Regions from separate parts of the Phyllobacterium sp. 22552 genome, predicted to be linked through region 1. Evidence: riboswitches for the same ligand, from Rfam matches in the RefSeq annotation. Region 1 holds a riboswitch; each other region holds the start of a gene.

What was found. Region 1 has a riboswitch for cobalamin ahead of bluB (5,6-dimethylbenzimidazole synthase). Riboswitches for the same ligand answer to the same signal wherever they lie in the genome.
Region 2: linked by a shared signal. The riboswitch ahead of ACTJI9_RS02835 (CbtB domain-containing protein) and the one ahead of bluB (5,6-dimethylbenzimidazole synthase) in region 1 are both predicted to bind cobalamin.
Region 3: linked by a shared signal. The riboswitch ahead of nrdH (glutaredoxin-like protein NrdH) and the one ahead of bluB (5,6-dimethylbenzimidazole synthase) in region 1 are both predicted to bind cobalamin.
Region 4: linked by a shared signal. The riboswitch ahead of ACTJI9_RS00530 (aromatic ring-hydroxylating oxygenase subunit alpha) and the one ahead of bluB (5,6-dimethylbenzimidazole synthase) in region 1 are both predicted to bind cobalamin.

What each region holds. Positions count from the first base shown of each region.
Region 1 is NZ_JBQENG010000001.1:389,260-397,346, forward strand. It holds gene ettA (energy-dependent translational throttle protein EttA) at 1-1,324, shown strand, start outside; gene ACTJI9_RS01975 (MOSC domain-containing protein) at 1,424-2,032, shown strand; cobalamin riboswitch at 2,059-2,251, shown strand; gene bluB (5,6-dimethylbenzimidazole synthase) at 2,298-3,041, shown strand; gene ACTJI9_RS01985 (DUF2293 domain-containing protein) at 2,974-3,291, opposite strand; gene ACTJI9_RS01990 (ArsR/SmtB family transcription factor) at 3,420-4,427, shown strand; gene metF (methylenetetrahydrofolate reductase [NAD(P)H]) at 4,427-5,353, shown strand; gene ACTJI9_RS02000 (DMT family transporter) at 5,848-6,783, opposite strand; gene ACTJI9_RS02005 (alanine racemase) at 6,924-8,087, shown strand, end outside.
Region 2 is NZ_JBQENG010000001.1:563,366-571,452, reverse strand. It holds gene cobW (cobalamin biosynthesis protein CobW) at 1-315, opposite strand, end outside; gene cobU (bifunctional adenosylcobinamide kinase/adenosylcobinamide-phosphate guanylyltransferase) at 320-844, opposite strand; gene ACTJI9_RS02840 (CbtA family protein) at 844-1,563, opposite strand; gene ACTJI9_RS02835 (CbtB domain-containing protein) at 1,688-1,867, opposite strand; cobalamin riboswitch at 1,917-2,149, opposite strand; gene ACTJI9_RS02830 (cobyric acid synthase) at 2,210-3,667, opposite strand; gene ACTJI9_RS02825 (isobutyryl-CoA dehydrogenase) at 3,776-4,942, shown strand; gene mmsB (3-hydroxyisobutyrate dehydrogenase) at 4,970-5,860, shown strand; gene ACTJI9_RS02815 (hypothetical protein) at 6,172-6,309, opposite strand; gene ACTJI9_RS02810 (ABC transporter substrate-binding protein) at 6,882-7,886, shown strand; gene ACTJI9_RS02805 (ABC transporter permease) at 8,011-8,087, shown strand, end outside.
Region 3 is NZ_JBQENG010000007.1:226,716-234,802, reverse strand. It holds gene ACTJI9_RS17500 (FAD-binding oxidoreductase) at 1-408, shown strand, start outside; gene ACTJI9_RS17495 (SGNH/GDSL hydrolase family protein) at 530-1,579, opposite strand; gene hisC (histidinol-phosphate transaminase) at 1,927-2,988, shown strand; gene nrdF (class 1b ribonucleoside-diphosphate reductase subunit beta) at 3,111-4,100, opposite strand; gene nrdE (class 1b ribonucleoside-diphosphate reductase subunit alpha) at 4,115-6,268, opposite strand; gene nrdI (class Ib ribonucleoside-diphosphate reductase assembly flavoprotein NrdI) at 6,238-6,651, opposite strand; gene nrdH (glutaredoxin-like protein NrdH) at 6,666-6,887, opposite strand; cobalamin riboswitch at 7,133-7,355, opposite strand; gene ACTJI9_RS17465 (MFS transporter) at 7,464-8,087, opposite strand, start outside.
Region 4 is NZ_JBQENG010000001.1:112,708-120,794, reverse strand. It holds gene ACTJI9_RS00555 (sugar ABC transporter substrate-binding protein) at 1-856, opposite strand, end outside; gene ACTJI9_RS00550 (YciE/YciF ferroxidase family protein) at 1,204-1,677, opposite strand; gene ACTJI9_RS00545 (alkylhydroperoxidase) at 1,861-2,445, opposite strand; gene ACTJI9_RS00540 (TIM barrel protein) at 2,529-3,344, opposite strand; gene ACTJI9_RS00535 (2Fe-2S iron-sulfur cluster-binding protein) at 3,499-4,584, opposite strand; gene ACTJI9_RS00530 (aromatic ring-hydroxylating oxygenase subunit alpha) at 4,590-5,831, opposite strand; cobalamin riboswitch at 5,943-6,141, opposite strand; gene ACTJI9_RS00525 (L-fuconate dehydratase) at 6,323-7,600, opposite strand; gene ACTJI9_RS00520 (SDR family oxidoreductase) at 7,609-8,087, opposite strand, start outside.

The DNA.
Region 1 (8,087 bases):
GAATTACTCCGACGAGACCGCCGATGAAGGCGCCAAGTTACAGGATGTCATCGATTCTCAAAACCTCTGGGACCTTGAATCGCAAGTTGAGATGGCGATGGAAGCACTTCGTTGCCCACCCGGCGACAGCGAAGTAACCAATCTTTCCGGTGGTGAGCGCCGCCGTGTTGCTTTGTGCCGCTTGCTCCTGTCACAGCCTGATCTTCTTCTGCTCGACGAACCGACCAACCATTTGGACGCTGAAACGACCGCCTGGCTTGAAAAACATCTGCGCGAATATAAGGGCTCCGTGCTTCTGATTACGCATGATCGCTACTTCCTTGACAATGTGACCGGCTGGATTCTCGAACTCGACCGTGGGCGCGGCATTGCTTATGAAGGCAATTACTCTGCCTATCTTGGTGCCAAGTCCAAGCGCATGCTGCAGGAAGGCCGTGAAGATGACTCCCGTCAGAAAGCTCTCGAGCGCGAACGCGAGTGGATTTCCGCCAGCCCGAAAGCACGTCAGGCAAAATCGAAGGCGCGTATCAAGGCCTATGATGCGCTCGTTGATGCCGCTAACGACCAGCGCCCCGGCGATGCCCAGATTCTGATACCGGCGGGTGAACGGCTGGGTCAGGTGGTTATCGAAGCCGAAAATCTCACCAAGTCTTTCGGTGATCGTGTGCTGATCGAAAACCTGACTTTCAAACTGCCACCCGGCGGTATTGTTGGCATTATTGGTCCGAACGGTGCGGGTAAAACCACTCTGTTCAAGATGATCACCGGTCAGGAAAAGCCGGATTCCGGCACTATTCGCGTCGGCGAGACTGTTAACCTCGGATATGTCGATCAGAGTCGCGATCACCTGAAAGCCGACAAGAATGTCTGGGAAGAAATTTCCGGCGGAACTGACATCATCAAGCTTGGCAAGCATGAGATGAACTCCCGCGCTTATGTTTCAGCATTCAACTTCAAGGGTACCGACCAGCAGCAGAAAGTTGGAAATCTTTCTGGTGGTCAGCGTAACCGCGTGCATCTGGCCAAGATGCTTCAGTCCGGTGGCAATGTTTTGCTCCTCGACGAACCGACAAACGATCTAGACACGGAAACCTTGGCAGCACTTGAAGATGCCTTGGAAAAATATGCAGGTTGCGCTGTGATCATCAGCCATGATCGCATGTTCCTTGACCGTCTCGCGACGCATATCCTGGCTTTCGAAGGCGATAGCCATGTCGAATGGTTTGAAGGCAATTTCGAAGATTATGAAAACGACAAGATTCGTCGTCTCGGTCCCGATAGCGTCAATCCAAAGCGTCCAAGCTACAAGCCTCTGACACGCTAAATATAGATGGGGAACCGCAAGGTTCCCCGTTGTCTTTGCTGGTGTAATCGCCAGATAATTTGCCGCTTTTCTAAAGCAGGGAACTCTTTGGAGCAAATGATGACTGACCTGTTCGGTAATCGTGACGAAATAGTCCCTTCGCGTAAGGTCAGTGGTCGTGTGATCGGGCTATTTGAGGCACTCGACAGGGATTTTGTCACTTCTCCAACAGATTCACTGGAACTGACTTTTGACGGTATTGTCGGTGACTTTCACGCGGGTCAGACGCGTCGCTCTGGCGGACGTGAGCCTTGGTATCCGCGTGGCACCGAGATGCGCAACGAACGCCACCTTTCCATTCTAAGTGCCGACGAGCTTGACGAGATCGCAGGAGGCATGGGCTTGCCTCAGCTGAAAGCTGAATGGATCGGTGGAAACATGGTGATTTCCGGTATTCCATCCCTTTCGATGCTACCACCCAGATCGCTGATGTTTTTTGAAGGTGGCGTGACGTTGAAAGTCGATGGACAGAATGCGCCCTGCAAGATTGCTGGTCGTTCTATTGCTTCGCATGCGGGTACTCCTGACGAAACCACCACTGCATTGGATTTTGTACGCGTGTCCAAGCGCTCGCGGGGTATCGTCGCTTGGGTTGAAAAGCCCGGGATCATACGCGCCGGTGAAAAAGTTGATATTCGTATTCCCGAACAGTGGATTTACAGGGTCTAAGGCTTGCGCCAAGTGCCTTTTCATGGCGAATAGAAAACAGGTCCGGTGCCAGCAATTTAGACGATTGCGGAGAATCGGGAAGCCGGTGAAAATCCGGCACGTGCCCAGCGCTGTAAGGGGAATGACCGTGCATTATGCCACGGTGGCCGAGAGGCCACAGGAAGGCGCACGGTTCAGCTGAACCCAAGTCAGAAGACCGGCCGGACCCCATAGCCCAAGCTGCGCGGACGGCGGCGAGGGCCTCAAGCGTTGTTAGGAGCAAACAATGCACGAAGCTTTTGATAGTCCGGTTCCAGCGGGTGATTTTACTGACGATGAGCGTGCGGCCGTTTATAAGGCGATTTATACCCGGCGAGACGTCCGCGATCAGTTTTTGTCAAAACCGATCGCCTATGATGTTTTGATGCGATTGCTCGATGCGGCGCACCATGCTCCATCTGTAGGCTTCATGCAGCCTTGGAACTTCATCACAATTCGCGATATGGCCCGCAAGAGGCAAGTGCACCGCGCTTTCGCCAAAGCCAACGAGGAAGCCAAGGCCCTGTTTCAAGATGAACGCCGGGCGCTGTATGCCTCTCTCAAATTGGAAGGCATCCTTAAAGCGCCGGTCAATTTATGCATCACCTGCGACCGGACACGCGGTGGAACGGTCGTGCTCGGTCGCACCCACAACCGCCAGATGGATGTCTATAGCACCGTTTGTGCAGTCCAAAATTTGTGGCTTGCTGCCCGTGCTGAAGGTATTGGCGTTGGCTGGGTGAGCATCTATCACGACAATGACATGCGCCAAATATTAGGTATTCCGGATCACGTTGAGATTGTTGCCTATCTATGCCTGGGCTATGTCGACGAGCTTTTTGATGCACCGGAGCTGGAAAAAAAGGGCTGGCGCAAAAGAATCCAATTACAGGACCTTATTTTTGAAGAAGGCTGGGGCCAGCTCAGCTCAGATCTTCCTCATCCGGATCCAGAAGACGTGTCGCCCGCCATTCCGTCAGTTTGCGATTAATCGCATCAAGCACGAAGAAACGAGCGGACTCTTTGTCATAGCCTTCGTCGCGCAGCGCATCATAGTCTGTATGTTGATGCCGCACATGGGCAATAGCGGCCAACCATACGGCAATCGGCGGCGGCAAGGTCTTCATATGGGGCGCACCTGCGGCCGCGCGTATTGGTTCCGAATCGGAGTAGGGAACGGCGGGTAAAAGCAAGGTCAGCGCTTTGTTGATTGAACGCTGACGGTTCGTTCCTGCACTCATTGATGTCTTTCTAATTTGATTCTGGCGCCTATTTCAGACGCGGCAGAAATTGTCGTCAATGGCAAAAACCTCTTGCCAATCGTCGCCTCATGACATAAACATATCTTTATGTCTTTTGAGGATTGGTTATGGACCGGCACAATCTTAATCTCGACCTGATGGTTGATACGTTGAAAGCGGCAGCTGAGCCTAGTCGGCTACGCATTCTTGCTTTGTTGTCGCGTGGTGATCTAACCGTTTCCGACCTCACATCCATTTTAGGACAATCTCAGCCGCGAGTGTCACGACATCTGAAATTGCTCTTTGAAGCAAGTCTTATCAACCGCTATCAGGAAGGCTCCTGGGCCTATTTCCGTTTGGCGGAATCATTGATTGTGGGAGATATTGCCCGTTCCCTGCTAGATCGCCTGGATTGTTCTGATCCCCTGCTGGAGCGTGACCTTGAACGTCTTTCCTCTGTGAAGCTTCAGCGCCGTGAACGTGCGGCTGCCTATTTTAGCGCGAATGCTTCAAGCTGGGATGCTATCCGCTCGTTGCATGTTCCAGACGGCGCTGTGGAAGAGGCCCTTACCAAGATCATAGGTGCAAGACCGTTTCAAGCGATGCTCGACGTCGGTACGGGTACCGGGCGCCTGCTTGAGCTCTTTGCTCCGCTCTACTTGCGCGGTGTCGGTATCGATATCAATCGCGACATGTTGACGATTGCCCGGTCAAATCTTGAGAAGTCCGGCATTGCCAACGCGCAAGTCCGTCAAGGTGACGTCTATTCCTTGCCGGTAGACAGAGAGTCTTTCGATCTGGTGACAATCCATCAGGTCTTGCACTTCCTTGATAATCCGGCCGAGGCCATTCGTGAAGCTGCGCGTGCCTTGCGTCCTTCCGGCCGAATGTTGATCGTCGATTTTGCTCCACACGAACTTGAATTTCTACGCGACAGACATGCCCATTTGCGCCTCGGTTTTCATGACGGACAGATTAAAGACTGGCTGACGGAAGCCGGACTGACGCTGGAACAGAGCATGGAATTACAACCAAAAGATAAAGACAAACTGACTGTTAAATTGTGGCTGGCACGCGACCCACGCTTGCTAATTGCCGATCCTGTTTCAACCTCCCGCGTTACGGAGAGTGTCTAATGAGTTTTTTCCGCCAATCCCGCCGTGCCGATCTTGGTAGCAATATCAAGGTTTCATTCGAGTTCTTCCCGCCAAAGACCGAGGTGATGGAAGAGCGTCTCTGGGAGACTGTAACGCGTCTGGCTCCGCTTAATCCCGAATTTGTCTCTGTGACATATGGGGCAGGTGGCTCCACTCGTGAACGCACAGCCCGCACGATCAAGCGCATCTTAACCGAAACCGATGTGAATGCAGCGGCACATTTGACCTGTGTTGATGCCACGAAGGAAGAGGTGGACACGGTAATCCGCGAATTTGCCGCCATGGGTGTCAATCGCTTTGTCGCCTTGCGCGGCGATCCGGCAAGCGGCGTAGGTGCTCATTACAAACCGACACCGGGTGGGTATGAAAACGGTGCCGAACTTGTCGCTGGATTGAAAGCTTTCGCTGACTTCGATATTTCGGTTTCTGCATATCCCGAAAAGCATCCCGAGAGCCCGGATTTTGCTACCGACATCGATATGTTGAAGCGCAAGGTCGATAATGGCGCGACGCGTGCCATCACGCAGTTCTTTTTCGAGAACGACCAATATGAGCGCTATGTTGAAAAGGTGCGTCGTGCCGGAATCTATATTCCGATTTTGCCTGGTATACTTCCAATCCATAATTTCACCCAGGTTACCAATTTCTGCTCCAAAGCTGGTACTCACATACCTACATGGCTGGCAGAGCGGTTTGATGGATTGCAGAATGACGAGCAGACTCATGCTCTGGTAGCTTCAGCCGTCGCAGCGGAACAGGTTCTTGATCTGGTCGAACGTGGCGTGCAGGATTTCCATTTTTACACGATGAACAGGGCTGATCTCGCCTTTGCGATCTGTCATCTCATCGGTATTCGTCCGGAAGCTGTAGCACTCCAATCCAATCTAGCCGGTGCAGCAGCTTGATAACAGCTTGTTAAAAGTGAAACGGCCCGGTTGCTATAACCGGGCCGTTTCTTTTGTTTCACTCACTTAACGGTCAGAGACCATATCCGTAGCGCTCATATTTCAATTCAAGGTATCAGTCCTACGACCATTGCACCAATAAATGCGAACGCTGCACAGATCATAAGGACATTCATCGATCGAGTTAGTCCCATCGCTTGTCTCCTGCAGTTAACCCTCATAACATAGCGCAAATTCGCCACAGAAAAAGCCCAAATATTACCGAACGATGACAAAGAGTGTAGAAATTTTTTCTACAGTAGCGATAAGTTTTTGAAACTAAACGTATTTAAACGTTTGAAAATGTCGAAAAAATCGAAAAAATTCTTTGCTGGCGGTAAAATTTTGCAGTGCGGTAAAATTATCGCAGTTTTCGTTAGTGTGTTGCTTTGCCACATTTCGAACAGGATTAAGCCTTGGAGTTTCGGGCTAACTACAGAAATTTTATGACAATTCTATCTATTCGGCTTTCTGGAAAGCGCTAGAATACGGCCATCAATGATCAGCAGACCCAAAGCGATGAGGGCCATCCCGGCAATGTCTTGCGCCGCCAGTTTCTCGCTAAGAAAAATTGTTCCAAGTAAAACCGCGCTGACCGGAACAATCAGGGTGACGAGGGAGGCATTGGTTGCTCCCGAAGCTTTCACGATTGAAAAGAACAGGATATAGGCGAAAGCTGTCGATAGCAGCCCCAATCCGAGAATGGCGGACCAGACGCCCAGGCTAATCCCATCCAAATGCGGCATGCCGTCATGGAGGAGTACGACAGGGATCATGATAAGAGTGGATGCTGTCATCTGTCCGGTTGCCGTTACTGTTGGCGGGATGCCTTTAAAGCGTTTGGCCAGGATGCTCGCGAAGGCGTAGGATATAGTTGCGGTTATGACAGCAAGCTCGGCCCATAGCGGCCCGCCAAGGCCAGTCAAAATTCCAGGCCCGATCATGACCACAATACCCACGATACCCATGAAAATGCCGGCAAGCTTGGCTGCCGTAACCTTTTCGTCGGCGGTCAGTATGGTCGCCAATATGACCGTCCAGATAGGGGTCGTTGCATTGAAGATAGAGGCAAGACCAGCACCTAGCGCTGTTTGCCCGATGAAAAGCAAAGAAAAGGGAATGACATTGTTCAACAGGCCGAGTCCGGCAAAACCGAGCGCGTGGCGACGATAGTCCCAGAAATTAACACCGCGGCTTCCAAGATAAATATGCAGCGCCAGGGCTGCTATGACAACGCGAAACAACACCAGCGTGAGGGGTGGAACAACTTGTACAGCGATGCGCGCGAAGAAGAATGACCCACCCCAAATAGCACCTAGCAACAGCAATTGCAGCCAGACAAATCCGGACATGGAAAGGGGCGGCGGCACTTTGGCATCAGCTACGGACACGGCAATGACCCTTTCATGGTAAGCGGATTGCAAATCCTTAGCCATTTTATGGCGAGTCGCCACCCGATTCTTGCAACAAGTCGCGACTTTCATCCGTCACTTTCCCTTGCTAAGAGTCTGGAATGACGCAAGACACACAGATGCAACGATTCGCCACCGCCCGTGATGCAGCGCTTGAATTGCGCCCGGATCAACCGGTTTATTGCTTCAGGCCTCAGGTCCTCATCGAGGACGCTCATAACTTCATGAAGATGTTTCCGGGCGAGACCGCTTATGCGGTTAAAACCAATGGTGAAAATCTGGTGCTGGAAACACTCGCCCGTAACGGCATCAATACGTTTGACGTGGCCTCGCCGGGGGAGTTCGCAGCTGTTCGAAAAGTGGCACCCAATGCGCATATGCTCTACATGCATCCGATCAAAGCGCAATCGGACATCCGTCTGGCGCTTGAAACCTACGGGATACGTATCCTTGCCGTAGACCATGAAGATGAGATCGCCAAGGTGACCCGCATTGTGCGGGCTTTGGATATCGATCCGGGCAGCATAACTCTCTACATTCGGTTGCAGACAAAGGGACATGCAGCATACGAGCTTTCAAAGAAATTCGGTGCTGCTCCGGCCCATGCCGTGGAATTGCTGCAACGTTCAGAAAAAATTGGCTACAAAGTCGGCCTTTGCTTCCATGTTGGCAGTCAGATTGAAGATCCCGATACCTACGAACGCGCATTGCGCGCTGCCGATTGGGTCAGAAATCGCGCAGGAGTGACACTGGCCGGGCTTGATGTCGGCGGTGGTTTTCCGGCCGAGTATGGTCATGATCCCAAGCGCAAACAGGTCGAAATGCCCTCGCTCGGGCAATTAATGTCGCGTTTGCGCGGCGATATCAATGAATATGGTTTTGGAGATTTGCCGCTGGTTGCCGAACCCGGACGGGTTATTGTTGCGCGGGCCTTTTCGCTGATTGTTCGAGTGCTTCTGCGCAAAGGCAGACGGCTTTACATCAATGATGGTATCTGGGCATCGCTTTCGGATTCCTGGACTGGAAAAATCACTTTGCCAGCCCGGTTTATCCCAGACCCTGCCAAGAAACATCGCAATGGCAATCCTGAAACGATTGTGCCTTTCCGTGTTTGCGGGGCAACTTGCGATTCCGTTGATATTTTGTCCCGCCCATTCTGGCTGCCGGAAACCGTGGATACCGGCGACTGGATCGAGATTGGCAATATCGGTGCCTATTCTCTGTCGTTGCGTACCCGGTTTAACGGTTTCTACCCCGATACATTTGTCGAGGTGGAAACACCG
Region 2 (8,087 bases), 170 kb from region 1:
AAGACCGGACGTTTCAATGACAATATGATCAAAGCGATCAGGTCGATCCAGAAGCTTGGTCATGGTGGGAATGAAATCATCAGCCACGGTGCAGCAAATGCAGCCATTGTTAAGTTCGATCATATCTTCGTCGCGGCACGCTTCGATACCGCAGCCTTTGAGCAAATTCCCGTCAACGCCAAGATCACCAAATTCGTTGATGATCAGCGCGATGCGCTTGCCATTGGCATTTTCGAGCAGATTTCGGATCATGGTAGTCTTGCCCGAACCGAGAAAGCCAGTGATGACCGTTGCCGGAATCTTGTGACCCTGCATTTTGTTATCCCTTCATTTTGAGCGGCAGCCCTGCTGCCACGAAATAGACTTTTGCCGCAGCGGCAGCCACGGCTTGATGCAATCGGCCTGCGTGATCACGAAATTCACGTGCCATGCGATTTTCCGGTACTATTCCAAGACCAACCTCATTGGAAACCAGAACAATGGCACCCGCGAGATGGCTCAGTGTGTTTATCAGACGTGCAATTTCGGCGTCGATATCACGTTCGGCCATCATTAAATTGGTCAGCCACAGTGTAAGGCAATCGACCAGGATTGCCTTTTCGACACCAGCAAGACTTTCCAGTTTTCCAGCCAGATCAATTGGTTCTTCAACTGTAATCCATCGGGATCCGCGCCGCGCTCTATGATGCCCAATTCGCTCGGACATTTCATCATCCCACGCTCTGCCGGTGGCAAGATAAATAGCATCCCACCCGGATGATTCGATCAGACCTTCGGCAAAGGACGATTTGCCGGAACGCGCGCCTCCAAGAATAAAGGTAATTTCGCGTTCCAGCGGTTGCATTACTGCTCAAGCTCCGATGAAGCATAATTCTGAATTGCCCAGCCCAGTGCAGTACCAAGTACAACCCAGAAGAAGAGATTGGTTGCCAGTGCTGAGACGGCAAACTCTGAGGCAAGTGTCGGAGGCACCGCTGATGTCAGATCTTCTGCTTCCGGTGCACCATAAATATGGGGAGCGACAATCAATACAACACCAAGAAGCTTAGCCCAAGTCTGCTCACGCAGTACGATCAGATAGACGCCGCCCGCCGTCAGAATGACAGTTATCAGCCACCAGGTCTGCCGCATGGCCAGATCCGCTGCAGGCATAGCAGGCAATTCAGGGGCAAGGCTGAACGCCGGTGCAAAATTGAAGATGAAAAACCCTGCAAGCCCCCAATAGATTCCGTTCTGAAGGGTAATGCGACGACCGAGGAAAAGCGCCGCAGCACCAGTGATCAACGCAAAGCCTGCTCCAGCCACCAGATTGATCAACAACGTATTACCGAGACGACCAAATGGCAGTTCGGGACCCGCCTCTTCCGCATGTTCGTGCGGAGTAACCGCCGCAGATTCGCTCGCAGAGGCAGGCGTATCGTGAGAATGACCGCCGCCGCCCGCACTTTCATATTCTTCCGCATGCAATATCAGCGGTACATTTTTTACATACATGGCCGGTGTTAGAATTATTCCGGCAAACAGACCGGCTATGATTGTAGCCAGCAAATATTTGACCAACATGGAGTCCACTCCCCAATTCCAAAAGCGAGACGCCGGGCACCTGCAAAGGTCCCGGACCAAACAACCATCATTATTTCAATGCTTAAGGGTCGATAGCTGAATCAACATTTCAGCTATCAAAGACTCAATGGCAAGGAAATCCATATGAATGGCGGGTGTCGTGTGCTGTGTCATGCAGCGTTTCAGAATGTGAAAGACCGACGCCATAAATAATAAACACGCCGAGAAGCAATGACACAACAGCCGTCGTCAGACGCGATGCGAGTGGGAGAGAAATCGTATTAGAAGTACGAACAGTAGCCATAACAACCTCCGTGCAGGGCCAGAAGGGAAAATCCCCCTCGGTTTTGGGCACTATTACCCTGTGATTGGCAGGTCTCCTGGCTCGCGGGTCGCAAGATAAATGCCGCCTTCCCGGTTTCCCAGTGACTGCCGTCCGCTTTCGCGTTCAGCATGGCATATATCCTAACCGCTCTACAGTCGCGGGGTCGGCTGCGGTGGGATCGCCCTAATGGGTACGACCGTCGCATTCCCTTTTGATCCCTGGCCTTTGGCCAATGCGGGAACCAATCATCTGCTGAACGTTATTCACCAAGCGCTCTAAAAGTCAAACGAATCTGCGACACCTTGATCGCTGCCGACGCCGTCAGACACGTTTAAGCGCAAACAATGCCTCGATATCCAGAACTGACTCCAATTGCGCTGCAATGGAGTCGAGCGCCGCATCTACACCAGCGTGATAATCGAGAACGCCAGCAGATATTCCCATGGACTTTAAAAGTGCTGCCCGGAATGCGTCCGCGTTGAAAAGCCCGTGCATATAGGTACCGAATACTTTGCCGTCAGCGGATATTGCACCATCCGCTATGCCATCAATATTCACGGCTGGCCGGATGCAATCGGGGCCAGTCGTTCGACCAAGGTGAATCTCATAGCCCTTCAACGGTATGTCAAACTGCAATGAACGGGCTTGGACATTGCGCACGGTCTTCTCCGGCTCCATAACTGTATCGATATCGAGATAACCAAGACCTCTAATTTCCCTGATATTTCCTTCAATCCCTTGGGGATCAGATACTGTTTTACCCAGCATCTGGAAGCCGCCACAAATGCCGATAATATGACCACCTCTGCGTCTGTGCTGATCAAGATCGTGGTCCCAGCCATTTTCACGGAACCGTTGAAGGTCACCAATGGTGGATTTGGAGCCCGGAATAATGACCAAACCTGCATCTGCAGGGATTCGCTCGCCACTTTTGATCATGACGACCTCGACTTGCGGTTCAGCTATTAGCGGATCGAAATCATCAAAATTGGCAATGCGATCAAGCACTGGAACGGCAATTTTCAACGCCCGCCCATCACCTTTGACCAGCCGTTCCAATACAACCGAGTCTTCCGCCGGAAGACGGGAGGCATCTTTCAACCAAGGGACAACCCCGAAGGACGGCCAGCCCGTAAATTGTGTGATAGATTTCAAACCGTCATCGAAAAGCGAAATGTCGCCACGAAACTTGTTGATCAGATAACCGGAAATCATATCCCGATCTTCAGGCGAAAGAATTGCGTGCGTGCCGACAATCGACGCTATCACCCCGCCTCGATCAATATCGCCAACCAGAACCACAGGCACATTGGCTTTGACGGCAAAGCCCATATTGGCGATGTCCCCTGATCGCAGATTGATTTCTGCGGGCGATCCAGCTCCTTCAACGATGACTATGTCCGCATCGGCACGAACGATATCCCACGACTCCATAACCGCATTCAGCAATCCCGCCTTGTATTGCTGATAATCCTTGCCCTTCGCCTGTCCCCAAACTTTACCCTGGACAATGATTTGGCTGCCCGTTTCTGACTGAGGCTTCAGCAATACCGGATTCATGTGAACCGACGAGGGCACGCCACAAGCCAGCGCTTGCAACCATTGCGCCCGGCCAATCTCACCACCATCATCGCTAACAGCAGCATTGTTCGACATGTTTTGCGGCTTGAATGGAAAAACCCTCAAACCGCGATTGCGCGCCAGACGGCACAATCCCGCCACCAAAACGGATTTGCCAACGTCAGAGCCAGTTCCTTGCAACATGATTGCGTGTGTCATGGGCTTTGAGTAGCGGATATGTCTTTCTCTTCCTAGTCCCATGCAAGCCGTTGCGCGCTTACGCGCATCCGATAGAGTGACCGGTAGCAATATTCGGGAGGAACTATAATGGATGCAGTCGTTGATGCGGCGGCCGGTCAATTTGAACTCAATGATGATCAACTGGCAATTCAGGATATGGCACGCGCTTTTGCGGCTGATCGGGTAGCACCGAAGGCACTCGCTTGGGACCGCGACAAGCATTTTCCCGCCGATGTCATTCGCGAGACAGGTCCGCTGGGCATGGGTGGCATTTATGTGCGCGAGGATGTTGGCGGATCGGGTTTGAAACGGCTTGATGCCGTGCTGATATTTGAAGCTCTTTCAATGGCCTGCCCTGCCTTTTCAGCATTTATATCAATTCACAATATGTCGACATGGATGATCGACCTGTTCGGAACACAAGCTCAACGACAAGAATTTGTGCCCAAGTTGACGTCTATGGAGTGGCTGGGCAGCTATTGCCTGACGGAACCGAACTCCGGTTCCGATGCGGCGGCGTTGAAAACTACAGCTGTTCTGGATGGCGATCATTACGTTTTAAATGGTGCTAAACAATTCATATCCGGCGCAGGCGATAGCGATATTTATGTCACCATGGTGCGCACCGGCGAATCCGGACCAAAGGGCATTTCCGCACTGATCATTCCCAAGGATGCTCCGGGCCTGTCATTTGGCGCAAATGAATTCAAGATGGGTTGGAACGCCCAGTCCACCCGCACAGTTTTATTCGATAATTGCCGGGTTCCTGTAGCAAATCGGCTTGGTGCTGAGGGTGATGGATTTAAAATAGCCATGGGAGGGCTTGATGGTGGCCGTCTGAATATCGCGGCATGCTCCTTGGGTGGAGCTCAATCGGCACTCGACAAAGCGGTTGCTTATGCTTCCGAGCGCAAAGCATTCGGTAAGGCCATCAATCAGTTTCAGGCATTGCAGTTCAAGCTTGCCGACATGGAGACGGATCTTTCAGCCGCGCGAATGCTGCTCTACACAGCTGCCTCAAAACTCGATGCGAAGGCCCATGACGCGTCCAAGTGGTCAGCCATGGCAAAGCGTTTTGTAACCGATAAAGGCTTTGATATCGCCAATGACGCGCTTCAAATCCATGGTGGCTACGGCTATTTGCATGATTACGGCGTTGAAAAAATCGTTCGTGACCTGCGCGTCCATCAGATATTGGAAGGCACCAATGAGATTATGCGGGTGATCATCGCGCGGCATATGATCAAAAACTAAAACAAGATATTCAGGGAGAGTGCTGCGATGACAATAATCGCCTTTATCGGCCTAGGACATATGGGCAACCCCATGGCCGCCAATCTGGTCAAAGCTGGACATACAGTTCTCGGTTTTGATCTTTTGCCAGACAATTTGGCTGTTGCCACGGCCAACGGCGTGACAGTAGCCTCAAGCGCAGAGTTCGCTGTTGCTGATGCAGATGTGGTCATCACCATGCTGCCAGCCGGGAAACACGTTCTCTCAGTCTACGAATCCGTGACAAAAGCAGCAAAACAGAATGCGCTGTTTATCGATTCATCGACGATTGACGTCGATTCTGCGCGCAAAGCACATGAGATCGCCCACAAGAATGGGCTGCTTTCCGTTGACGCGCCTGTTTCCGGCGGTATCGGCGGCGCGGCGGCTGGCACTTTGACTTTTATGGTTGGAGGTAGTGCCGAAGCATTTTCCAAAGCCGAGTCAGTCTTGAAACACATGGGCGCAAAAATTGTCCATTGCGGTGATGCCGGGAACGGTCAAGCGGCAAAAATCTGTAACAATATGATCCTCGGCATTTCCATGATCGGCGTTAGCGAGGCTTTCACATTGGCGGAAAAGCTAGGACTTTCCCATCAGGCGCTTTTCGATGTCGCCTCCACCTCCTCCGGTCAATGCTGGTCGCTAACGACCTACTGTCCCGTTCCAGGACCGGTTGCCACATCCCCCGCCAATAATGATTACAAACCGGGATTTGCCGCTGCGTTGATGCTAAAGGATTTGAAGCTTGCACAGGACGCTGCGAAAAGTGTAGGCGCTGCGACACCACTTGGCTCGCATGCTGAAGCCATCTATGCGGAATTTGGTGCCGCGGGAAATGAAGGCTCGGACTTTTCAGCCATCATCAATCATCTTCGCACAACTCAGCGCAAAGATTGACCTCATATATGCGGAAATTCGCAAAATTTAGGTTTAATTAAGTTCTCGATAACCTCGCGGTAAGGATGTCCGGTTAAAACTTTAGGGGTGAGTAGATCAAGACCCTGCTCACCGCTCCGGATCAGGTATTGCGTACCGGGGTTGGATCTCCTGCCGAATTTATCAATCGACAGATACCACATCTATTTTGGCAAAAACCGCGCTGCTTTGTAATGAGCAGAGCGGTTTTTTGTTATTCGCACCAAAGTCTAATTCGAATGACAAAAAGCCGTCACCTGGCGAGGCAACGGCTTCATGCAAGCCAATGACAATTAGCCTGCCGAACGTGTCCAGATGAATGACAGAGCTGACACAACGCCGCTCTTGGCATTGGTGCGCGGTGTATCGCGCTTTTCAGTTGCATTCCACGCTATGTGGACGCCGTTATTCCGATTGAAAATGTAAAGCATTTCTGCACCTCGAAGAGAAACTGTTGTTGCACTCCAAATGCGCTTATTGCTTAAAGTTTGATCACGGTAATTCGTCATACCTTGTCGCATTTACGTTAGTAGCCACGTCAAAAATGCATGGCACCCATGAAAGTTCGCGTTAACTGCGCTTCCCTGCGGGCGTTTTCAACAGAAAAACCTCCGGACGGCGCATGGCGCTAACAGGAAAGTCGAGAACTGCCCACAGTGTCTGCATTTAGCGCGCCATGTCGTTGCAGCTAAAAAACCGTAACGGGATGATATCGGCACGTACCGACATCAACTTTTGAAAGAAAATCACTGAAAGCGTTGATCTTTCATCTATTGGTTTGTTACGATGCCATTATGAGCATTGTTGTTTTGGCACCTCATTCATTTTTCCGGCGTCGTTTTATCGATAGGCCTTGTCGCGATACACCGCATTTATTCAATCAAAGCATTGCATTCTGTCGGGATAACGATGCCAAATGGCACATAAGCGAATGACTGGTAATGGCAGTACCGGGTAAATTCGCATTCGGGTGAACTGTCAAAAAGAGTGGGAGACTAAGAACATGAAGAAGCTACTTGCTTCAACTATATTGGCAGCTGGATTATTCGGTTATGCCGGATCAGCTTCAGCAGCCGAAGATTGCGGTACGGTTACAATCGCAAACATGAACTGGCAGTCAGCTGAAGCCTTGGCCAACCTCGACAAGATAATCTTGACCGAAGGTTATGGCTGCGATGCAGAGCTTGTTGCAGGCGACACTGTGCCGACCTTTACCTCCATGATCGAGAAAGGGCAGCCTGATATCGCACCGGAAGGCTGGTTGAATGCTGTTCGCGAGCCGCTTGAAAAAGCTGTCAAAGAGAACAAGCTGGTCTATGCAGCGCCGGCCATCACTGAAGGCGGCACTGAAAGCTGGTGGGTACCCAAATATTTTGCTGATGCTCATCCGGATATCAAGACCATTGCCGACGCGATGAAGCATCCGGAATTGTTCCCCTCGCCTGAAGACCCTAAAAAGGGAGCCGTCTATAATTGCCCATCAGGCTGGGCATGCCAGATCACGACCGCTAACTTTTATAAGGCTTATGAGGGCGACAAGAATGGTTTCACACTTGTCGACACAGGCTCAGCAGCCGGTCTTGATGGCTCGATAGCGAAAGCTTACGAACGCAAAGAGCCTTGGCTTGGCTACTACTGGGGTCCGACAGCCATTCTCGGCAAATATCCGATGGTAAAGTTGGACAATGGCGTTCCATGGGATGAAAAGGAATGGAACCGCTGCAATTCCATCGCAGATTGCCCGGATCCAAAACCAAATGGTTGGCCGATTGCTGACATTTACACGATCGTCACCAAAAAATTCTCTGAACGTGCTGGACCAGCCTTTGAGTACCTGAAAAAGCGTCAGATTTCGACCGAAGAAACAAACAAGCTTCTCGCGTGGATGGTCGACAATCAAGCCACTGGCGAAGACGGTGCTAAATATTACCTGCAGAACAACGAGGCAACCTGGACGAAGTGGGTTTCCCCTGAAGCTGCCGAGAAAATCAAGGCTGCAGTTAAATAGTTGAATTGCGGCGGAGCAAGCTCCGCCGCAAGCAATCTTAATCAGGTTGGATGCCTCAGCATTCAGCCAGCAAGGTCGTATGAAAAAGCCAGGCTTTTTTTGACTTTAGAAGGGGTACCAACGCATGGATTGGTTCTACTCATTCCCGAACATGAATGATGAGACGCTGCGTAATTTGAAAAAAACGATGGATGAGGGCTT
Region 3 (8,087 bases), on a different contig from region 1:
GAGATCTGGAACATACGCGAAGACAGCAGTGTCATTGATCGCGTCCACCCGAACGGTCACTGGTTTGATATTTCCGTCCCACTACAGCATCTGGAATCCTGGCTGAAACAATTCCACGAAGGAATTGCGATGCTCGGGCCAAATGTTCACGGTTTTGCCTTTGGCCATCTGGGAGACGGAAATCTGCATATTGGCGTCGCCGGAATATCCGACAAGAAAGCAGTAAAGTCGCTGATCTATGCTACCTTGCAGGAAATGGGCGGATCGTTTTCTGCGGAACACGGAATTGGACTGGACAAGAAAACGGAGTTGGCGAGGCTTGCTGATCCGGTCAAGCTCGATCTGATGCTTTCGCTCAAATCTCTGCTCGATCCCAACGGCATCATGAATCCCGGCAAGGTGATCTGAACTGTAAACCAGCTCTGCGGAAGTGTCGCGTTTGATACAAGCATACCATTGCTTGTATCAAACGAACCAAAGTCTTTGACGACTCGCCCTCCCGAATCGACCAATCTTTCATTGTTGTTATCTACTGAAACAAATTCAGATCGATGGAGTCGGCCATCGCCTTATAACCTTTCGCGTTTGGATGGAGGTGGTCTCCTTCATCAAATTCCGCCCGAAGCCTTTTCGGGTTTTCCGGATCGCGAACAGCGGCATCGAAGTCGATCACTGCATCGCAACCCTTGCTGGTCCTGATCCAATCATTGACAGCCTGACGCTTTTCTTCACCTTCCGATTTATAGTAGTTGGCGAAAACAGTCCCCTCATAGGGAGTTAGCGTTGCACAATAGGCCTTTGCTCCATGGCCCTTAATTCTACTGACAAGCTGTTTCAGCCCGCCAATAATCTCGTCTGACGTGACACTCTGTTCAGATAGTCCGGCAGAGGTAGAATGGCCGATATCGTTAATGCCTTCCATGATTACGACCCAGCGTAGATTCGGTACAGACAGGACATCCCGGTCGAGACGCGAAAGCGCACTTGGACCAAACATCGCTTCCGGCTGGTCGTGCAGGATTCGGTTACCGCTAATACCGGCATTGACGACGCCGACCTTTGCTCCATCAGCTTTGCCAAGCCGCTCAGCCAGCACGTCGGGCCAGCGCATGTTCGCATCGACCCCGGAACTGTACCCATCTGTGATCGAGTCTCCGAGCGTCACCAGCGTACCGCCCTCTCCGGCCACCTCAACTCTCGAAAGTACAAATCGCATGGTAGAGGTTTTTGCATCTGGCAGTACAGACGCTTCCGTACTGTCACCCGTCTCAGATAGATAAGCTGTGTGCTCACCAAGCGGATGGACGACTGAAGGTCCTGTCCAGCGTGAGAGAAACAGGCTGACCGCCAGTGTATCAAACGGCGCAACACTGACGTCCACGGGATCAGAAATTGCAGGGGCACCAGCCGGTATGGTTATTGAGCTCTCTCCGCCAAAGGTCAATGCTTTACTGCTGGCAGGATCAATTGACCCTTGTGCATTGCCAGGGCGCGCCACACGCGCCGCTCCTATGACGAGCGGCTGCGTACCAGTTTCATTGGAAAACCGGAACCGGACTTTGGAACCGCCAGCGCTCATCCGAATATATTGCCGTATTGTCGAGTTATTCAATTCTGGCCCACAGGAAAGGCGGGACTGGCACCTCAGCTCCCTTGCCAACTCTCTTGCGCCTGAACGGCCTGAATGGATGTGGAACCCGCAATCAGACAAATAGCAAGCAGCAATAGATCTGCCTTCATGAGACGTCTCATTTTTCTCTCCCTGGGTTTACGTTGGATTATGGGAAGCTGTTCAAAACAGACTAGAGGAAGTTTTGACAAAAACAATTGCAACACCCAAGTGGGGCGGGTCATAAGTTTAGGCTAGCGCATAAGCTTGATTTTGCTATGGAAGAGTACAAGTAATTTTTCAGCGCTGGATGTTTTATGAGCCGTTTCTGGAGCCAGATTGTTCACGAGTTGTCCCCCTATGTAGCAGGAGAGCAGCCCAAATTAGGTAATCTGATTAAACTCAACACCAATGAAAATCCATATGGGCCATCACCGCTTGTGTTGAAGGCGATTGCTGCGGAAACGACAGATTCACTTCGCCTTTATCCCGATCCCACGGCGCTGCAATTGCGGGCAACAATTGCCAGAAGTTACGGTCTTGACGAAAGCAATGTTTTTGTCGGCAATGGCTCCGATGAAGTGCTGGCACATACTTTTCAAGCTTTGTTGAAGCACGATGCACCGTTGCTGTTTCCGGATATTACCTACAGCTTCTATCCTACCTATTGCCGTCTTTACGGAATTGATTTCGACGAAATCGCACTCGATGACATAATGTCAGTTCGCACATCCGATTACCGGCGAAATTGCGGTGCCATCATTTTACCAAACCCAAATGCGCCGACCGGTACAGCACTGCCACCATCGGAAATTGAAAAACTCCTCATCGAGCATCCTGATCAGGTGGTCGTCATCGACGAAGCCTACGTCGATTTTGGCGCTGAAAGCGCTATTCCTCTCGTCAGGAACTACCCAAACTTGCTGGTTGTCCAAACTTTGTCAAAATCGCGCGGACTGGCGGGGCTTCGCGTTGGCTTTGCTGTTGGAGAGTCTTCCCTTATTGAAGCGTTAAATCGCGTTAAAGACAGCTTCAACTCCTATCCGCTGGATCGACTGGCCATCGTCGGCGCTATCGCCGCCTGGCAGGATACAGTTTGGTTTGAAGAAAGCCGCAATAAAATTATGGCGACACGCAACAGATTGGCTTTGTCCATGCGCGGCCTTGGCTTTGAAGTCCTGCCCTCCTCGGCAAATTTTCTGTTTGTCCATCACCCTGCCTGCTCTGCAAAGGAAATTTTTACACAACTCAGAACAAAGGCCATTCTTGTAAGGCACCTGCCCGGCCAGAGGACAAACGACTATTTACGCATCAGCATAGGCACAGACTCCGAATGCGAAAAACTGATTTCCGCATTGCAAGCGATACTGGACAGCTAGGCTGATCAATGCAGAGATTGATGAAACCGCTATAACTAGCTGTTTTGGATTGATTTTTCTGCAAATTACAATCCTCCAGTTTAAGTCGCTCATCATCTACTTTAACTAAAAAGCCTGACCGATCAGAAATCCCAGTCCTCATCTTCCGTGGCGATCGCTTTGCCTATGACATAGGAAGAGCCGGAACCGGAAAAGAAGTCATGGTTTTCATCAGCATTCGGGGATAGCGCTGAAAGAATTGCCGGGTTGACCTTGCAGGCTTCCGCAGGAAAGAGAGCCTCGTAGCCGAGGTTCATCAGTGCTTTATTGGCATTATAATGAAGGAATTTCTTCACGTCCTCGGTCAGGCCGACACCATCATAGAGTGTCTCGGTGTATTTTGCCTCATTGTCGTAGAGTTCAAGCAGAAGATCGAAAGCGAAATCCTTGATTTCCGAACGGCGCTCCTCACCAAGACGTTCCAGTCCGCGTTGAAACTTATATCCGATGTAATAGCCATGTACAGCTTCATCCCGGATGATGAGGCGGATCATGTCGGCAGTATTGGTCAGCTTGGCGCGGCTCGACCAGAACATCGGTAGATAGAATCCGGAATAAAACAGGAAGCTCTCCAGGAACACACTGGCAATCTTGCGCTTGAGAGGATCGGGATTGCGGTAATGTTCGAGGATCAGCGCGGACTTCCTCTGCAAATGCTCATTTTCCTCGGACCAGCGATAGGCATCATCAACGTCAGGTGTCGAGCACAATGTGGAGAAAATGGACGAGTAGGAACGGGCATGCACGGCCTCCATGAAGGAGATGTTGGAATAGACTGCTTCCTCATGGGGAGTGATCGAATCTTCCATGAGTTTTGGCGCGCCAATGCTGGTCTGGATTGTATCGAGCAGGGTCAGCCCCGTGAACACACGAATGGTAAGCTGCTGTTCCTCGGGTTTGAGTGCAGCCCAGGACGGAATATCATTCGACAGCGGCACCTTTTCCGGCAGCCAGAAATTTCCGGTAAGCCTGTTCCAGACCTCAAGGTCCTTGTCATCCTCAAGGCGGTTCCAGTTGATGGCGCGAACGGCTGCAGGAAGCTTTACAGCTTTATTCTTGATTTGAATGTTCATTGTTTCCCCGGAAATCAAAGCGTGCAGGATACGCAGCCCTGCACTTCCGTGCCGGACAGAGCCATTTGACGAAGACGGATATAGTAGATTGTCTTGATGCCTTTCTTCCAGGCATAGATCTGCGCCTTGTTGATATCGCGCGTGGTCGCGGTATCGCGGAAGAAGAGCGTCAGCGACAAGCCCTGATCGACATGCTGCGTTGCTGCAGCATAGGTATCGATGATCTTTTCCGGGCCAATCTCATAGGCGTCCTGATAGTAATCAAGATTATCATTGGTCAGAAACGCGGCCGGGTAGTAGACGCGGCCGATCTTGCCCTCCTTGCGGATTTCGATCTTCGACACGATCGGATGGATCGAGGAGGTTGAGTGATTGATGTAGGAAATGGAGCCCGTGGGCGGCACAGCCTGCAGGTTCTGATTGTAAAGACCGGATACCACCACAGCCTCTTTCAGTGCCAGCCAGTCGGCCTGTGTCGGGATCGCAATGCCAGCTGTTTCGAACAATTCGCGGACCCGCTCAGTTGCTGGCAGCCATTCCTGCGCCGTATACTTGTCGAAATATTCTCCAGATGCATATTTCGAGTTCTCGAAGCCCTTGAAGCTTTGGCCGCGTTCAACCGCTAGGCGATTGGATGCGCGAACGGCGTGATAGGTCACGGTGTAGAAATAGATATTGGTGAAATCGATACCTTCGTCAGAGCCGTAATAAATGCGTTCGCGGGCCAGGTAACCATGCAGATTCATCTGCCCAAGGCCGATGGCATGGCTGTCATCATTACCCTTTTCGATAGAAGGCACCGACGAGATATGGCTCATGTCCGAGACGGCGCTCAGCGCCCTGATGGCCGTTTCGATGGTTTTGCCAAAATCCATTGAATCCATTGCGGCGGCAATATTCAGCGAGCCGAGATTACAGGAGATATCCTTGCCCATATCGCTATAGGACAGATCGGCATTGTATTCGCTCGCCTCGCTGACCTGAAGGATTTCCGAGCACAGATTGCTCATGGTGATGCGCCCTGCAATCGGGTTGGCGCGATTCACTGTGTCCTCGAACATGATGTAGGGATAGCCGCTTTCGAACTGGATTTCGGCCAAGACCTGAAAGAAGTCGCGAGCCTTGATTTTCTTTTTGCGGATACGCGAATCTGCGACCATTTCACGGTACTTTTCTGTCACCGAAATTTCCGTAAAGGCCACGCCGTAGACCCGCTCTACGTCATAGGGAGAGAACAGATACATATCCTCATTGTTCTTCGCCAATTCGAAAGTAATATCCGGCACGACAACGCCGAGCGACAGCGTCTTGATACGGATTTTCTCATCCGCATTTTCGCGCTTGGTATCGAGGAAACGCATTATGTCGGGATGATGTGCGTTCAGATAGACCGCACCTGCCCCCTGTCTTGCACCAAGCTGGTTGGCATAGGAAAAACTATCCTCCAAAAGCTTCATGACTGGAATGATGCCGGATGACTGATTTTCAATCTGCTTTATCGGCGCGCCCGCTTCACGGATATTGGTGAGCGATAATGCAACGCCGCCCCCGCGTTTGGAGAGCTGCAGGGCCGAGTTGATACCCCTCGCGATTGATTCCATATTGTCTTCAATTCGGAGCAGAAAGCAGGACACCAGCTCGCCGCGCTGTTTCTTTCCAGCATTGAGAAAGGTGGGAGTTGCAGGCTGGAAACGCCCGGAAATGATCTCGTCAACCATATCCCGCGCCAGGGTTTCACTTCCTTGCGCCAGCGTCAGCGCCACCATGCAGATGCGGTCCTCGTAACGCTCAAGATAGCGTTTTCCGTCAAAGGTCTTCAGCGTGTAGCTGGTGTAATACTTGAATGCGCCAAGAAATGTTGGAAACCTAAATTTCTTCGCATAGGCATGGTTGAACAGATCGCGCATGAAATTGAAGGAATATTGATCAAGCACCGCGCGCTCATAATAGCCTTCGGTTACCAGGTAATCGAGCTTCTCGCGCAAATTGTGAAAGAACACCGTATTCTGGTTCACATGCTGCAGAAAATACTGCTTCGCCGCCATACGATCCTGATCGAACTGGATGTTGCCCTCCTCATCATAAAGGTTCAGCATCGCGTTCAGCGCGTGGTAATCCAGCACTGGTTCGTTGGCTTTCACTGGTCGTTCGAGCGTGAGCGCGTCCAAAATCGTTCCAATCCATGTTTGACGTTTACGACATCCTGCTCCGTGCCGATCAGCTCGAACCTGTAAAGGTAAGGCACCTGGCATTTGGCAGAGATGATGTCGCCGGCAATCCCGAAGGTCGCTCCGAAGTTACTGTTACCCGCGGAAATCACGCCGCGGAGATTTAAACGGTTTTCCGCCTGGTTGAGGAAGCGGATCACCTGTTTTGGAACGGCACCCTTGCCGCCATCGCCGCTATAAGTTGGCACGATCAAAATATAGGGTGCGTTGATCTTCAGCTCTTCATGAGAACCGATCGGTATCCGTTGTGAGGTGAAGCCCAGCTTGGAAACAAAACGGTGGGTATTCTCCGACCTGCTCGAAAAATAGACGATCCCACTCATGACACCCATCCCTGTCAGGCAAGGGTGCTAATCATATCCGGGCGAAAACCGGCCCAGTGTTTTTCGCCGGCGACAACCACAGGTACCTGGCGGTAGCCGAGACTTTGAACAAGTTCGAGAGCATCCTGATCGTTGGAAATATCAATAACGTCATACTCCATACCCTGCCGGTCAAGAGCTCGGGTCGTAGCGGTGCACTGGACACAGGCCGGCTTGCTGTAAACGACAATATTCATGACTTCCTCATTTGATTTTTGGTCGTGAGAACATGGTCTGGCAGCTCTGATTGCTGCCAGCTAGTTTGGTTTAAAACTGTATGACTTACTCAAGTGCCGCCCGATTTACGGCGGGTCGCCCACAATCAATGCGCTGGATAGGTTTCTCATGCACTTCACCCTGTTGCTCGCTCGTGGAGGGGCAGGGAAGCGTTTTACACGGAAAATCCTCGTGCATTGGCGCGACCGCTCCGGCACCCCGCCGGTGGACTCATCAGATCAAGGCAGGTCTCCTGGCTCGCAGATCAACGCACTTATTCTTGCCTTCCCGGGGCCTAGAGCCCCAGTGACAGTATCGAACAGGTGCTAGCCGCTTACAGTTGCGGGGGCAGCTCCGGCATCACAGTACCTTAAAGGCACCACTCACCGTATTCCCGTCTTAGCTTCCCACTCTCACGAATCGGAAGAACCTTGAACACTATATATAGTAGTGGATGTTAAAAATCCGTCAACAGCTAGATCAAACCAAAATTGAAACTATGCACAGCTGCCAATCAATTTGGCGCTGCGCACGAAATGGAATGAGTGAGGAAGGGACTACACGTCCTGATTGTCGGTCTGACGATTCAAGCTGAGGGCTATAAGCGTGCACACAGCACCGGAGAGCAGATAGCCGCCCGCAGCTATCAGGCCGAAATGGCTAGATAGCAGCAGCGCGACCAGCGGTGCGAAACCCGCCCCGAACAACCATGCCATATCGCTGGTCAATGCCGAGCCGGTATAGCGGAACTTCTTTGAGAAGCGCGAGGCCACTGAGCCGGATGACTGGCCGAAGGACAGACCAAGCAAAATAAATCCAAGGATCATGAAGATCAGTTCGCCGATGTCGCCGCCATCAAGCAATTGAGGAGCAAACCCACTGAACACGGCAATGGCTATGGCGGTGCCGCCCAGCAAATTCCGGCGTCCGACGCGGTCGGCAATCGTGCCCGACGCAAACACGGTAATGACGCCCACAGCCGCTCCGAATGCTTCAATCAAAAGAAAGCGGGCCGGGCCCTGATCCGTAAACAGGAAGACCCAAGACAGTGGAAATACCGTTACCATATGAAAGAGCGCAAAACTCGCAAGCGGTGCAAAAGCACCAATGACCACGTGGCGACCTTCATGCTGTAATGTGTTGGCCACCGTCGTTGGCTGCAGTTCTCTGCTTTCATATAA
Region 4 (8,087 bases), 280 kb from region 1:
TCTTCTCGCCTTTGGAAATCTTGAGCGCCGCATCGACAGCACCCTTGCCTTGCCCTGCCGCATCCTGGAATACGGTTACATCAAGATCACCGGCAGTCATTGCCGCCAAAGCGTCTTGTGTGGCGTCAACACCGGCAACAACGACACTGTCCGGGGCACGGCCTGCAGCCTTAAGCGCCTGGATAGCCCCGATTGCCATCTCGTCATTGTTGGAAATTACAGCGTCAAACTCCAAGCCAGCCGAGAGCCAGTTTGTCATCAAATCCGCGCCCTGTGTGCGCGACCAGTTGGCGGTCTGCTCTTCAACAATGGAGATTCCCTTGCATGCATCGGTCGCAATCACATCATGCACGGCCTTTGTGCGTGCCCGCGCACCCTGATTGGACAACTCGCCCATCATGACGACGACCTTGCCCTGCCCCTTGAGCAACCGGCAGACTTCCGTTGTTTCAAGTGTGCCCGCTTCAGTTTCATTGGAGGCGACAAAAGCCTGCTTCTCAGGCAATTCGTCGACATTTGCTGGCTGGCGATTAACGTAAACCAGTGGGATACCGGCATCGGCAGCAATTTTCGACATGGCCGCAGTGGCATCCGTGTCCACCGCATTGACAATAATCGCATCTACTTTTGAGGCGATGAAATTCTGAATCTGGCTCTGCTGTTTCGCCACGTCATTCTGCGCATCTTCAACCTGCAAAGTCACGCCATCAAGCGTCTTGGCATAGTCTTCCATCCCCGTGCGCAAAACGTTGAGAAAATTGTCATCAAACTGCGCCATCGACACGCCTATATTGGCGGCCAGCGCCGAACTGCTCATCAACGCTGAAACAGCTACTCCCAATAGAAACTTTTTCACTTTTTTCTCCTCCACAATGGTGCCCGGCAACACCTTTCTATCCGGAATCTTCCACTTCGTCCTTGTGGCCACTACCCCTGACCGGCAAGCGACGAAGTTATGGAAAGCGCGTATCTCTCGCGCAACTCGATCCTGGCGCGTTTTCGGAATGTACAGACCGCCACGCTAGTTTCTGAAATATTTATTCCATTTTAAGGCTTCATCGTCAAGTCCGATTCAACTCTCGACTATAGTTAGACGAAGTAATTAGTTGCACAGCTGCGCAAAATGGTTCGCTGTCCATCCAACATGAAAACGGGCCCGGCAAACCTGCCAGACCCGCTCAATTTGTCCGATAGAAGGGCCTGTTAAGGCTTGTTGACGCTCTCAACAGCGATGTTGGTCAGCTTGTTATTGGCTGCCTTCTCCTGATCGAGAATTTCACTGAGCAGCTTGTGAGCTTCGTCATGGCCGAGTGTTTTAGCCCATTCCCGCAATGAACCGTAGCGGGCAATCTCATAATGCTCCACGGCTTGCGCAGCGGCAAGCAAGCCCGCATTCAGCGCGGTGCCGGAAGCCTCTTCAATAAGACCATCCGTCTCCTTGATCAAACCTTCAATGGCATCGCATTTTTCGGCTTTCGGCTTAAGACCCAACGATTTGAAAACCTGGTCCAGCGTCTTTACCTGACCCTTCGTCTCTTCAAGATGCTCTTCTACTGCCTTTTTGAGTTTGGCGTCTTTGGAGGCGCTCGCAACTTTTGGTAGAGCTTTGACGAGCGCATTCTCGGCATAATAGATGTCATGCAATGTATGTTCAAAAATTTCAGCTAGTGTCTTCATTATGATTTTCCTCCTGTCGATTGGGATACAGGAACCTTGGGGGAGCGATAATGTTCCGTCGCACCCAAGACGAAATCACATGACAATCAACCGAGTGTCTTGGGTCAATGCCAAAGAGATTCTGAAATAGCGCCATAGCCTATCGCAACGAAGCCTGTAAAAACGGCGCAGTGCCTCATCAGTTTAGAAACGTTTTCCGACAGTCATCGCAGTTTGAAAATTGATATCTGGATCAAGAAATATTGCTTCTGGCGCAGCGCCTGTCGCATCAAAAAAACGGCTGACAAAACAGCGGAATGAGGCACAAAGGGCGATGTCGCATATCTGGACATCCGTGAAGCCCGCCGCGCGCAGCCGATTAATATCTTCTTGTTCAACTTTGGAAGCATCCTGCGTAATCTTTTCCGCATAGACCAGCATTTCCACATCCGCAGCAGAAAGCCCGGCAGTTCGAAAATCGCTATGGACAGCGAGTACCATTTCCTTTGACCCAAGATCGCCGATCAGTTGTTTCGCATAAACATGCGAGCAATAGGTCGAAGGGATGTGCTTTGCCGCAATGAGCGTGATCAGCCGCCATTCTCGCATGCCGAGCGAAAAGCCTGCCCGTATTTTATCCATGAAATCTGTATAGGCGGGCAAAAGACCAGGGCGCGCCGTAAAGCAGCGCGTCGCGTCCATGACGAAGCCAAGCTGGGCTTTGTGCCTGGCATAAATTTCGGCCACTTCGTCCGTCGCGCTTTCATCGTCAATCGTTTGCAAGAACATCGCCATTCTCCCAACAATAGTCGCACCTACCTTATCAGAAAGCGGGACGCCATGGGATATAGGCCTTTAGAGCGAAGCGGCGTTCAGCCCAATCGGGTATTAATCCATGCCATACTGGCAGAAATGGCACGTGCCGGGTCAGCCATTTTCTGGACTTCTTCTGCAAAAGGCTCAAACGAAAACAAGCCCTTGTAGCCCTGATTCAAAAGTGCGCGGATCTGATCGACATTGCCAAGGCGATCATTCTCATCAACCAGAACCCTGTGCGGATCACGCATATCATCAATGCTCACATGAGGATCCGTCACGCCGGAAATATGGACGAGCCCTGTCAAATCCGGAAAAAATTCTGGCTCTCCGGCAAGATGATGATGGAAAGTGTCATGGACAAGCTTGAAACAAGCCTTACCCCCGATAGCCTCAATGGCATGCGCTGCCTCGCCCTTTGAACGAAGCGAGCAAATTTCAAAGCCCAGCGGTTCGACAAAACCCAACAGTCCGCGGCTCTCAAGAATGGGCTTTAGCGCCGTCAGCGCCTTTCGCAAATTAGTCTGCCGCTCACCCTCTTCCTGACCCGTACCATCATTGACAGGAACCAGAACAAGTGCCGCTGCGCCAGCGTCTCGCGCATAATCCGCAAGCTCAATAGCCTCGTGCTCACGTTCCGGAGTCCACTCGTTAAAGCGCTGCAAGGCATTGATCGTGGCAATGCGCACGCCGGCTGCTTTCGATAGCGCCTTCATTTCAGTTGCAGCTGTGCCGTCAATAATCGCATTGCCGCCAAGGTCATTACGAATCTCAACATCGCGCAAGCCAAGCGCCACCGCCAACTGAAAAAACGCGGCAGGGCGAAGATAAGGAGTAGCGATATGATTGATAGCAAAAATTGGTGCAGCCATTTTGGATTCCTCCCCACCGCTTTGAGCCAGCCTGCTCTATGCGAATCTCGGCCTCTGGCAATACACGAGCTTCGTCAAGCAATGCATCGGGAAAAGCAAGGGGATTGAGATCGACAACACGAAAATGCGCTTGGGAGCTGGAGCAAAATTTGCTCTAGGCTTCCACTTCGACATTGCCCAACGGTTTGGAACAACAGGCCAGGATATAGCCTTCATCAATTTCCTCGTCGAGAATCCCGCCATTATGGTTCATATCGACATTGCCGGAAATTTTCATGACCTTGCAGGTGCCGCACAATCCGGATTCACAGGCCGCGGCAATTCGAATGCCAGCACCACGGGCAGCCTTGAGGATTGTATCGCCTGCGACGCAGTGCACATCCTTGCCGGCCATGGAGAAAGTGACGATCGCGGCAGTTTCAGACACCTCCGTAGAAATATCGTCCATTACCGGAAGCACAGGTTCGGCGGCGGAACCGAAGCTTTCCTGATGGTAATTGGCCATATCGAAGCCGGACTCTTCCAGCATGGCCCGAACATCGCGCATGAATCCGTCAGGACCGCAGCAGAAAATCGTCCGTTCCTTGAAGTCGGGCGACAATAGCGAAAGCTTCGGCGCTTCGAGCCTGCCTCTGATACCCGTCCAGAGCTGCCCCATTTCATGTTCCTTGATCAGAAAGGACAATTTGAGATTTGGCATGCAACTGGTCAGATATTCGAGTTCCTTGCGAAAAATTATATCGCTCGGGCGGCGTGCGCAACTGACAAGACTAATATCGCTTTGTGGTGCACAATCCTGCATCCAGCGCGTCATTGACATCATAGGCGTGATGCCTGATCCGGCAGAAATAAACAGATATTTTTCGCCGGGATGTTTTGAGATTGAAAAGTCACCCAGCGGCCCAAATGCTTTCAGCCGCGCGCCCGGCGTGAGGTGGTCCAGCATCCAGCGGGTGCCGATGCTGCCATCCTGCGCTTTGACCGTGATTGCAATCGTAAATGGCCGCGAGGGGCTGGAAGAGAGTGTATAGGTACGCAGGACCGCATCCGGCTGCGTACCCAATTCAAACGTCATGAACTGGCCGGGCTCATACCGGAACCAGTTTTGATTGTCGGAACGAAATGTGAATGTCTTCACATTGGGCGCTTCCTCAATGACAGACAGGCACTCCAGCAGATGCAGCCGGTCGTTCCATGGCTGCATCTGATCGAGATGCGGGTACTTTTGAGGAATGCCCATATTCACTACGCTACCTTGCTCAGTCGCTTGTCGCCGGAAAGGCGCGTTTCCATCGTGTTGGAATACCATTCAAGGAATTGCAGAACACCGCCTTCATGCTCTACCGAATAAGGGCCCGGCTCATAGGCAGGAGAGCGAATGCCAAAAGCATTTTCTTCAACGATCTGGCGGTCCTGATCATTGGTTTCGAGCCAGACATGCGTGAGTTCCTCAATGGTGTAATCGACGCCTTCCACCGCGTCCTTGTGCACCAGCCACTTGGTCGTGACCTGGGTTTCTGTCGGGCTAAGCGGGAGAACGCGGAAAGAAAGGGCATGATCCCCCAGAATGTGATTCCACGTCGTCGGATAATGATAGAGCAATAGCGAACCGATCTGCCGTGCATTCACATCATCGCTAAGCTGACGCGCTACAGCACGTTTGCCCGACATGGTATAGCTCTCGGCTTCGTGAAGCAGCGGCACGCGTGTCGCACGGTACTGGCCATTTTCATCGATACGGAACACGCTCGGCAGACCTGCGGCTTCGCATTTGTCCCAATGCGCCACGATTTCCGGATCATCCTTTGAGCCTTGTATGCCAGTCACGCTTGGTGCTTCAGGAAACGTCTTACAGAGTTCCGGATGATTGGCGGCGCAATGATAGCATTCGCGGTTGTTTTCCCACACCAGCTTCCAATTACCCTTCTCCACGATCGAGCTTTGAAAGGCGACTTTGGTTTCGCTGAGGCGATGCGGTGCAAGATAAGGATCGATCATGGCACGCGTAGCGGCAAAATCCGGCGCAATCGGCGCAAGGCAGATGAAGATATAGCCGCCAACGCTTTCGCAATGCACCGTCTTCAGGCTGTGCTGGCTGGCATCGAAATCGTCGCCCATCTGGCGCGCGAATAATAGACGGCCATCCAGTTCATAAGTCCACTGATGATAGGGGCAAACAAGCTTCGCCGAGGTGCCCCGTTCAGAAGCACAAACGCGCGACCCGCGATGGCGGCATGAATTATGAAACGCGCGTATTTTCTTCTCGCGGTCCCGGACGATAACGACCGGATAATCGCCAATCTGCACGGTAAAATAATTGCCCGGTCGCGCCACTTCGCAATCATGACCGATAAACAGCCAGTCGCGGTAGAAGATATTTTCCATATCCAACCGGAAATACTCCGGATCATTGTAGAAAGCCTGCTCAAGGCCATAACCAGGTTTCCGGTGTTTCAGGTTCCGGAGTAGTTCACTATGTGCGTCCATGTCGTGTCCTCGCCATCTCATTTGCGAAAGAACTGACTGGTGGTGACGGAGAAGACCGTCCGTATGGCTGCCCATACAAAACAATGCTCCTTGATCGCCCACCGCGATCAGTCGGTGTTATCGCTTGCGGCTGGTTTCCGGGCTCTGGAGTTGCTCTTGCGAGCCTCACGGCGCCTTCCCGGAACCATGCTCCAGTGGCTATTTTGCCGCGTTTCACTCCACTACCGTTGCGGGGGCAGCGCCGGGATTAAACCGGCTTCCCAATTCTCCACCTTCCCTAGAAAGCGGCACCTCAAGTAGCCTGATAAAAGCATCCGGATGATAAAAAGAATAGGTGCGGAAACGACATCGCATTTACACAAGACGACACGACCGAAAAAACAGAAAATGCCGCCACTCCGGCACGTCAGAATGGCGGCACAATACCCTTTCCATGTCAGCAATGAATATCACCAGAGACGGCGATGGTTCATTTACCGGGCGGAAAGGCTTTAAAGACCGTGATGCAAATACTGCTTGATCGATTCCGGTTTCATCTCAATTGAAAAGCCCGGCAGCGAGGGTGGCATATAGGCCGCATCCTGAATGTTGCAGGGATCAACAAAATGCTCGTGCAGATGATCGACATACTCGATAACCCTGCCCTCTTTCGTCCCTGAAACGGCGATATAATCAATCATTGACAGATGCTGGACATATTCACACAGACCAACACCGCCCGCATGCGGCCAGACTGGTAGCTCATACTTTGCGGCGATAAGCAGCACCGCCAGCACTTCGTTCAGTCCACCCATGCGGCAACTATCGATCTGCACGACATCGATAGCGCCTTCGGCGATGAACTGTTTGAACATGATGCGGTTCTGACACATCTCACCGGTCGCGACTTTCACCGGATGGATAGCCTGCCGAATTTTGCGATGGCCCGCAACGTCGTCGGGGCTCGTTGGCTCTTCAATGAAGAACGGCTTGACGAAGGCAAGCTTGTTCACCCAATCAATGGCTTCATTCACTTCCCAGACCTGATTGGCATCGATCATGAGAATGCGGTCAGGGCCGATCACTTCGCGCGCGATGGTAAGACGTCGGATATCATCTTCGAGATCGCGGCCGACTTTCATCTTAATGTGGTTGAAGCCCGCATCCACGGCCTCCTGACAAAGGCGACGGAGCTTTTCATCGGAATAGCCCAGCCAGCCTGCCGATGTCGTATAGCAGGGATACCCATCTGCTTTTAGCGTTTCAATACGTTCTTTCTTACCGACCTCTGCTCTACGCAGAATTTCCAGCGCCTCTTCAGGCGTCAGCACGTCCGTAAGATAGCGGAAGTCCACGATTTTGACGATCTCTTCCGGCGTCATTTCACCGACCAGTTGCCAGACAGGCTTCTTCGCTTCCTTGGCCAGCAAATCCCAAACGGCGTTCACTACCGCGCCTGTGGCCAGATGCATTGCACCCTTATCAGGGCCGATCCAGCGTAACTGGCTGTCACCGGTGATAAAATGCCAGAACCTGCCCGGGTTTTCCTTTATCCAATCAAGTTCAAGGCCGATAACAAGGTGTTTCATGGCCTCAATGGCAAGGCAGCAGATCTCATTGCCGCGCCCGATGGTAAAGGTAAGGCCGTGGCCGGAAAGCCCTGCATCCGTATCCAGCACCACATAGGCAGCCGAATAGTCCGGGTCAGGATTCATGGCATCCGATCCGTCCAGACTTTGCGAGGTCGGGAAACGGATATCGAAAACGCGAAGATCAGTGATGAGGGTCATGGTCTTTCCTAAACTGTCCAGCCGCCATCAATATTGTAGGCCTGTCCCGTGGTGTAGGTAGCACCAGCAAGATAGACGGCAAGGTCAGCGATTTCTTCCGGGAGGCCCAGACGCCCCATGGGCTGGCGCGCGATAAATGCCGCCCGCGTGGCGTCATAGTCGCCACCAGCGCGCATGCGTTGCTCAAGCGAAGGACTTTCCACCGTGCCGGGGCAGATCGCATTGCAGCGAATACCCTGCGTAATATAATCCGCGGCTACCGATTTGGTTATTCCCAATACGGCAGCCTTGGTCACGCCATAGGCAAAACGGTTCGGGACACCTTTCACGCTGCTGGCGACTGAAGACATATTGACGATAGCACCGTCCTTACGTTCGATCATACCCGGTAGTACCGCCCTGATCGTGCGGATCATGGCGCGGACATTGAGATCAAGTGCAAAATCCAGATCGGCGTCCGGCATATCGAGAATTGAACCGCCATGGA